2 regions of the Nonomuraea sp. NPDC050643 genome follow, and region 1 is predicted to be linked to the other one. Evidence: riboswitches for the same ligand, from Rfam matches in the RefSeq annotation. Region 1 holds a riboswitch; the other holds the start of a gene.
The links. A riboswitch is a leader RNA that binds a small molecule or an ion and turns the genes downstream of it on or off. The one in region 1 is predicted to bind thiamine pyrophosphate.

Region 2: it holds a riboswitch for thiamine pyrophosphate, as region 1 does, so the genes downstream of both, AB0I15_RS31060 (FAD-dependent oxidoreductase) here and AB0I15_RS23250 (cytosine permease) in region 1, are expected to answer to the same signal.

The regions. Positions count from the first base shown of each region.
Region 1 covers NZ_JBFAIM010000016.1:154,122-158,326, reverse strand. Annotated here, with positions in the region: gene AB0I15_RS23265 (MFS transporter) at 1-406, opposite strand, end outside; gene AB0I15_RS23260 (helix-turn-helix domain-containing protein) at 537-956, shown strand; gene AB0I15_RS23255 (rhodanese-like domain-containing protein) at 1,019-1,342, shown strand; TPP riboswitch at 1,406-1,519, shown strand; gene AB0I15_RS23250 (cytosine permease) at 1,510-2,850, shown strand; gene AB0I15_RS23245 (methylated-DNA--[protein]-cysteine S-methyltransferase) at 2,836-3,408, opposite strand; gene AB0I15_RS23240 (ATP-binding protein) at 3,503-4,205, shown strand, end outside.
Region 2 covers NZ_JBFAIM010000025.1:70,706-74,910, reverse strand. Annotated here, with positions in the region: gene thiE (thiamine phosphate synthase) at 1-331, opposite strand, end outside; gene AB0I15_RS31070 (Rv2175c family DNA-binding protein) at 309-683, opposite strand; gene AB0I15_RS31065 (FAD-dependent oxidoreductase) at 714-1,883, opposite strand; TPP riboswitch at 1,936-2,052, shown strand; gene AB0I15_RS31060 (FAD-dependent oxidoreductase) at 2,042-3,223, shown strand; gene thiS (sulfur carrier protein ThiS) at 3,220-3,420, shown strand; gene AB0I15_RS31050 (thiazole synthase) at 3,413-4,168, shown strand.

The DNA.
Region 1 (4,205 bases):
GCGCGAAGCCGCCCGCAGCGGTGCCGGCGTAGATGAGCAGGGCGCGGTTGCGCTCCCTGCCCTCGGGAAACGTCGTGGTGATCAAGGACAGCCCGGCCGGCGTCATGAACGCGGCGGCCACGCCGGTGGCGAACCTGGCCAGCAGCAGCACCCAGCCCTCGTCGGCGAAGCCGCCGAGCCCGGAGAAGGCCAGGAACACCACCAGCCAGAACAGGAACATCCGCCGCCTGCCCAGCAGATCGGCCGCCCGGCCGCCGAGCAGCATGAAACCGCCGTAGCCGAGCACGTACGCGCTCACGACCCCGCTCAGCATGCCCGTGGACAGGCCCAGGTCGGCCCGGATCGACGGGAGGGCGACGTTCAGCATGGCCACGTCGATGCCCTCGAGGAAGATGGCCCCACACAAGACGATCAGTACGCCCCAGGAACGGGCGGGGACAGACACAACAAACCCCCGGTTACTTCTTGGCATATCGGTTATCTCTTGTAACCGTCCACATCATGGGCCAACATGAAATGTCATGGAAGAAGGCACTTTGAAGGCACTCGGTTACTGCGAAGGCACCGTGGACGACGACTACGACGTACGCCAGTGGGACACCCGTGAAGACTGCGAGGTCCGCCAGATACTCGACCGCGTCGCCGACAAGTGGTCGCTGCTGGTCATCGCCCTGCTCGACTGCCAGAGCCTGCGCTTCACCCAGCTCCGCCGCGAGATCGACGGCGTCAGCCAGCGCATGCTCAGCGTGACCCTGCGCCAGCTCGAACGCGACGGCCTGGTCAGCCGCAAGGTGCACCCGGTCGTGCCGCCGCGGGTGGACTACGCGCTGACGCCGCTCGGCCGTACGCTCCACGAGACCATCAAGGCCCTGGTCACGTGGACGGAGCAGCACCAGCAGGAGATCGCGGCGGCACGTGCCGCCTACGACGCGCGGGTCAACGGCCCCACCCCGTGAGGCCGGGCGCCACCGCCTCGCCTTCGGACGACGGCACTCGCTCCCCGCGAGATGATGGAGTCATGACCGTTCCTGAGATCGAGGCCAGTGCCGTTCCCGCCGACGCCTACCTGCTCGACGTCCGCGAGCAGGACGAATGGCTGGCCGGCCACGCCCCTGACGCCGTGCACATCCCCATGACGCAGATCCAGGGCCGGGTCGACGAGGTGCCCGGCGACAAGAAGGTCTATGTCGTCTGCCGGGTGGGCGGCCGGTCCTTGCAGGTCGCGGCCTGGCTCAACCAGCTCGGGCGCGACGCGGTCAACGTGGGCGGCGGCATGCAGTCGTGGGAGTTCGCGCGCCGGCCGATGGTCAGCGAGACCGGGCAGCCGCCCTTCGTGGCGTAGCCGCTCGTGAGTTGCCCACTGTGGCGGTTTCGCCGCCATTGGGGCATGATGAGGGCGCAAACTACAGATCGTCGCGGGAGCTCGGGGTGCCGGGCTGAGAGGGCAGCTACTGATCCGCTGCCGACCGCCTGAACCTGTCCGGGTAATGCCGGCGTAGGGAGTGTGCGATGTCGCGCGCCGTCGACGAAGTTCCGCTGACCCTCGAAGGCAGGCCGCCGAAGACCCTGGGTGTGCTCGACCAGGGTGCGCTCTGGGCGAACCTCGGCGTCAGCCTCCTGGGCTTCTCAGGGGCCCTGGTCCTGCTCAACCCGCTCGGCAACGCCCCGCTCAGCCTGGCCGCCGCGCTGCTGGCGACCGTGGTGGGCAGCCTGATCGGCACGGCCATGGTGGGCCTGTCGGCCATTCCCGGCACACAGACCGGGCAGCCCGCCATGGTCCTGCTGCGCGGGTTGTTCGGGGCCAGGATGTCCGCCGTGCCCACGGTGCTGAACATCGTGCAGATGATCGGCTGGGGCGCCTTCGAGCTCTGGGTGATCGCCAAGGCGGCGACCGCGATCTTCGGCGGCGTGCCGTACCAGGTGTGGGTGCTGGTGGCGGGGGTGCTCACCACCGCGCTCACGATCTGGCCGCTGGGCTCGATCCGGATCCTGCGCCGCTACGTCACCGCCGGCGTGATCGTGTCGATGGTCTGGTTCGCCTGGTTCTTCCTGTCCGAGGCCCCCGCCTACACCGGCGGGTCGTGGACCGCGTTCGCCCCGGCCGTGGACTACGTGATCGCGCTGTCGGTGTCGTGGGTGCCGCTGGCCGCCGACTTCGCCAGGCACTCCAAGTCCAGCAGGGCGGCGTTCACCGGCGTGGTCGGCGGCTACACGCTGGCACAGGTGGCCTGCCTGGGGCTGGGCGTGTACGCGGTGGGGATCGCCGGCGCGGCGGCCGTGCAGAGCGACCCCACGGCGGTGTTCGAGCCGTTCGTGGCGGTGCCGCTGGGCGCGCTGTTCTTCGGCATCCTGGCGCTGCGCGAGACCGACCAGTCCTTCGCCAACGTCTACTCCACCACGGTGTCGCTGCAGAACCTGATGCCGCGCGTGGACCGGCGCATCTTCTCCGCCGCCATCGGCGTGTTCACGGTCGCGATCGCCCTGGTCGTGGACGTCCACTCGTACGGCGCCTTCCTCGGCGTGATCGGGGCCGTGTTCGTGCCGATGTTCGCGGTGCTGGCCGTGGACTACTTCGTGTTCGGCGGCTCACGCGGCTGGAACACCGCCGAGAACGCCCCCTCGCGCTGGTCGATGCTGGTGCCGTGGGCGCTCGGCTTCGTGGCGTACTGGCTGACGACCTCCACCCCCACCGTCCCCGCCTGGGACGCGGTCTGGGTGTCGGCGCGCGAGGCGATCGGCTTCACCCGCGAGCCGTGGATGAACGGCGCGCTCGGCGCGGCCGTCGTGGCGGGCCTGGTGACCGCGCTCGTGGGCGTGCTGCGGCGCGGGCGCGCCTCAGCGAGCCGCTGAGGCGCGTCGTTCGACGTTGAGCAGGTGCTGCTTGGCGGCGGCGCCGCCCGCGTAGCCGCCGAGCGCGCCGTCCTCGCGCACCACCCGGTGGCAGGGCACGACCACGCACACGGGGTTGGAGGCCAGCGCGTTGCCGATCGCCCGCAGCGCGCGCGGCCTGCCGATGCTCTCGCCGATCGTCTCCAGGGTCGTGGTGGTGCCGTAGGGGACCGCCATCGTCTTCTGCAGCACCGTGCGCGCGAAGGTCGTGGCCAGCGTCAGGTCCACCGGTGTGGCGAACGCCCGCAGCCGCCCGGAGAAGTAGGCGTCGAGCTCTCTGCGCACCGGGTCGAGCCGGCGCGTGTCGGGCCCGATGTACCTGCCCACGTGCCGCGTGAGCAGCTCGAACACGTCGTTTTCCGCCTCGAAGCTGCAGGCCGCGATGCCCTTGCCGGTCACCGCGAGCACCAGCCTGCCGACGGCGCCGTCATAGGTGCCGAAGGCGATGTCCGGCGAGGTGTCCCCCCGGTATGTGCTGGAGGTCACCCGCAGCAGGGCATCGAGATCGTTGCTCGACATCCCCTCTCCCTCCTAACCGACGAGAATCACCGTGCCCGCAGCGTATCGGACGGATCTCCCGACGCACCCACCGCGCCACGTGCACTATGGAGGTGTGGGGGACGAATGGGCCGACAGTGACGATGAGATCGCTCGTGCGGTGCTCGCGGGCGCGCCCAACGCCATCGTGGCGCTCGACCGGGACCAGAGCGTGCTGGTCTGGAACGACGCGGCCGAGCGGATGTTCGGGTGGACGGCGGAGGAGATGCTCGGGCGCCGCGCGCCGATCGTGCCCGGCGAGCTGAGCGCCGAGCACAACGCCGTGCTGGAGCGCGTACGCACCGGCGCCCCCGTGTCGCTGCGCACCAAGCGCCTGCGCCGCGACGGGGCCGTGCTCGACCTGCGGGTGGACATCAGCGCCCTGCGCCTGGGCAGCGCCGTGGCCGGCTACGTCTGCGTGCACCACCCCGCCCAGGCCGACGAGATGGCCAGGAACCGCATGGCGCGCCGTGCCCGGCTGGTGCGCCGGCTCACCGACGTCGTCGGCGACATCAACTCCGAGCTGGAGCTGTCGGCCGTGCTCGACCGGATCTCGGCCAGCCTCACGGAGCTCACGGGGGCGGACGCGGGCGGGTTCGTCCTGATCGAAGGGGATCGGCTGCGGCTGGTCAGCACGTACCAGTTGCCGGAGACGATCAGGGGCACCACCACCGAGCTGCGGACGAGCCTGGTGGACAAGCTTTTACGGACCGGCAAGACCGTCATGCTCGAGTCGAACGGGCTGGAGGACCTGGTGTGGGCGCGGCTGCGTGGCCTGC
Region 2 (4,205 bases), on a different contig from region 1:
ACCGCCCGATGACGATGTCGTCGCCGAGTATCTCTCGCGCGACCGTCACAGGGAGGTCGTCCTGCCCCAGGTGGAGCACGTCGGGCCGGGCGGCATGAGCGATGTCCGCCCGGTCGTTGACGGCCAGGAGTTTGCCGTGCCGGTCGCAGGCGTCGCGGAAGATCTCGAGGAGCGCGAGTTCTTCGCGTGCCTCCAGGCCCTTCTCCCGCAGCTGGATGATGTCCACGCCGCCGGCCAGCACCGCGTCGAGGAACTCTGCCAGATCCCCGCGGTCGCGGCGGCCGTCTGTGCAGAGATAGAGGCGGGCCTCAGAAAGCGAGGGCTTGGGCACGCCGCTTGACCTCTGTGTGACGACCGGCCCTGATCGCGTCAACGGGCGACCCTGGCAGGGATTCGTCTGGGGTGAAGAGCCAGCGCAGGGCCTCGACGTCGTCGTAGCCGGCGTCGAGCAACACGGTCAGCGTGCCTGGCAGGCCCTTCATCACATCCTTTCCATCGAGGAACACCGCGGGCACCTGTGGCCCGCCGCTGCCCCGGCGCACGCCGAGGAGCTTGTGGTCCTTCAGGAGTTGCTTGGCCCGCCCGATCGAAAGGTCAAGGCGCGAGGCCACTTCGGGGAGCGTGAGCCACTCGTCTACGAGCTGCTCGGTCTCCCGGTCGATCTGTGCAACAGAAAGCGTCACGAAACCACAACTACCACATGCCGTGCTTGCTCAAACAACACAATCCCGTAGGGGGACTTGTGGATCTACCAGGCGTTCCGTGTCCAGCCTGTGACCCGCCTCGATGATCCGCCGCCCCTGTACGAGGTCGCGCGGCCGGTCGACGGCCAGCACGGCGGCCAGGGAGTCGTCGTCCGTGAGCCAGACGGCCGACCATTTCCCGTCGGGCTCGCCGCGGTAGACGAGCCGCTCACCGGCGGGGTGGTGGCCGGCGTACTGCAGCATGTGGCCGAACTGCTCCGACCAGAAGTAGGGGACCGGGTCGTAGACGGCCTCCTCCCCCAGCAGCGTCGCGGCGGCCACCTCGGGGGCGTTGAGCGCGGTGTCCCAGTGTTCGACCCTGAGCCGGGTCTTCCAGCGGCGCGACCACCAGGCGGCGCAGTCGCCCACGGCGACCGTGTTGGGCAGCGAGGCCCGCAGATGCTCGTCGGTGACGACGCCGTTGTGCAGGTCGATGTCGGCGTCGGTCAGCCACTCGACGGCCGGGCGCACGCCGATGCCGGTGACGACCGCGTGAGCTTCGACGAACTCGCCGCCCACCAGGCGTACGCCGCCCTCGTCCACGGAGTCGACCATGGCGCCGAGCCGCAGGTCGATGCCTTCGTACCAGGGTGTGGTGCGGGCTCCGATCCCCGTGCCGACGGCGGTCGCGATCGGGGTGGAGGCGCTCTCGACCACCGTCACGTCGCATCCGGCGTGGCGGGCCGCGGTGGCCACCTCGGCGCCGATCCAGCCCGCGCCGATGATCGCGATGTGGGCGCCGGGCACGAGCATGGCCCGCAGCTCGTGGGCGTCGTCGAGCGTGCGCAGCACGTGCTGGGGGCCGTCGCCGGGCAGCCTGATCGGGTCGGCGCCGGTGGCGATGACCAGGCCGTCGTAGCCGAGCTCGCCCTCGGTGGTCTCCACCACGCCCGTGCGCAGGGACTTGGCGCTGACGCCGGGCCAGAAGTCGACCTCCAGCGCGGCCAGGTCGGTCTCGACGTAGCTGGTGTCGGTCTCGCCCTTCAGCACGGCCTTGGACAGCGGCGGGCGGTCGTAAGGGCGATGCCGCTCCTGGCCGATCAGGGTGATCCGGCCCGCGAATCCGCGCCCGCGCAGCGCCTCCACCGTGCGCACGCCCGCCAGGCCCGCTCCTACCACCACGACATGGTTCACGTTCATGACCATAACGGGGGCGGTGCTTGGACGCGGCACCGAGGCCGTAGGCTGTGAACGCAAGACGCGCGGGAGTCCGGCCGTTACCGGGCTGAGAGGAAGGCTTCACCGGGCCTTCGACCGCAAGACACCTGATCCGGATCATGCCGGCGAAGGGAGCGCGGATGGATGTGATCGTGGGTGGCGGGGTCGTCGGGCTGTCCATCGCCTGGCGCATGGCGCGCGAGGGGCGGCCCGTCACCGTCGTGGACCCGGCCCCGGCCTCCGGGGCCTCTCACGCGGCCGCGGGGATGCTGGCACCGGTCAGCGAGGTGACGTACACCGAGGGGCCGCTGCTGCGCCTGGGCGTGGCGTCGCTGCGCCGCTGGCCGTCGTTCGCCGCCGAACTGGCCGCCGACGCCGGGTTCGAGGCGGTGGGCGGCGAGCCGGCCACGCGCGGGCTGGACCTGCGCTCCGACGGGACGCTCGACGTGGCGTTCGGGGCCGACGACCTGGCGGCGCTGGACGAGCTGGCCGCGTACATGGACAAGCTGGGGCTGCGGGTCGAGCGGCTGACCGGGCGCGAGTGCCGCCGCCTGGAGCCCATGCTGGCCCCCTCGGTGCGCGGCGGCCTGCTCGCGCCCGGCGACGCCTGGGTGGACCCGCGCCGCGTGACGGCGGCGCTGCTCACCGCTCTGGAGCGGCTGGGGGTCCCGCTGGTGCGCGCCCGCGCGACCGAGCTCCTCCGCGACGGCGGCACCGTCGTGGGCGTACGCCTCGCGCCACCGGACAAGTCCGGCGGCCCTGGTTCCGCGCCGGTCGCGTCCGGCGGCGGGGCGCGAGCGGAGGAGCCGGCGGAGCTCGCGGCCGAGCGGGTGGTACTGGCCGCCGGCGCCTGGAGCGCCGGGCTGGCCGAGGTGCCCGTGCGGCCGGTCAAGGGGCAGATCATGCGCTTGCGTTCGCCTCAGCCGCTGCTCGGCCGGTGCGTACGCGGAACCGTGCACGGCTCACCGGTCTACCTCGTCCCCAGGGGCGACGGTGAGCTGGTGGTCGGGGCCACGCAGGAGGAGATGGGGTTCGACACCAGGGTGACGGCCGGCGGGCTCTACGAGCTGCTGCGTGACGCCAGGGAGCTGGTGCCGGGCGTCACCGAGCTGGAGGTCGCCGACGTGGTGGCCGGGCTGCGGCCGGGGACGCCCGACAACCTGCCGGTCATCGGGCCGAGCGGGACACCGGGGCTGACGCTGGCCACCGGGCACCACCGGGGCGGCGTGCTGCTGGCGCCGCTGACGGCGGCCGTCCTGCTGGGCGAGGAGAGCGAGCTGGCGGCGTTGTGCTCGCCGGGGAGATTTCGGGAAATTTCATGATTGTTACCATCAACGGGGCCGCGCACGAGGTGGCCGACGGAATGACGGTGGCCCAGGCCGTCCACACATTGACCGCGGCCACCACGGGAGTGGCCGTGGCCGTGAACGACGAGGTGGTCACGCGCAGCGCCTGGGAGACGACGGCGCTCAGCGACAGTGACCGCGTGGAGGTTCTGACGGCGGTGCAAGGTGGATGAGCTGATCATCGCCGGCGAGAAGTTCTCCTCCCGGCTCATCATGGGGACCGGCGGCGCGCCCTCCCTGGAGGTGCTCGACCAGGCGCTGGCCGCGTCCGGCACCGAGCTGACCACGGTGGCCATGCGGCGGCTCGACCCGGGCTCGCGCGGCTCCGTGCTCGACGTGCTGCGCCGGCGCGACATCAAGGTGCTCCCGAACACGGCCGGCTGCTTCACCGCGGGCGAGGCCGTGCTGACGGCCCGGCTGGCCAGGGAGGCCCTCGACACGAACTGGGTCAAGCTCGAGGTCATCGCCGACGAGCGCACGCTGCTGCCCGACCCGATCGAGACGTTCGACGCGGCCGAGCGGCTGGTGGCCGACAGGTTCGTGGTGCTGCCGTACATCGGGGACGACCCGGCGCTGGCGCGGCGGCTGGAACAGGCGGGCTGCGCGGCCGTGATGCCCCTGGGCGCGCCGATCGGGTCGGGCCTGGGCATCCGCAACCCGCACAACATCGAGCTCATCGTGGAGGCCGCCTCCGTGCCGGTCGTCCTCGACGCGGGCATCGGCACGGCGAGCGACGCCGCGCTGGCGATGGAGCTGGGCTGTGACGCCGTGCTGCTGGCCACGGCGGTCACCCGGGCGCAGCGGCCCGACCTCATGGCGGCGGCCATGAAGGGGGCCGTGGTGGCCGGGCGGCTGGCGCGCCAGGCGGGCCGCATCCCACGCCGCCGCTACGCCGAGGCCTCGTCACCGACGACACCGTGAACCGATCACACCGCGACACGCGCGTCGCGGCGATGAG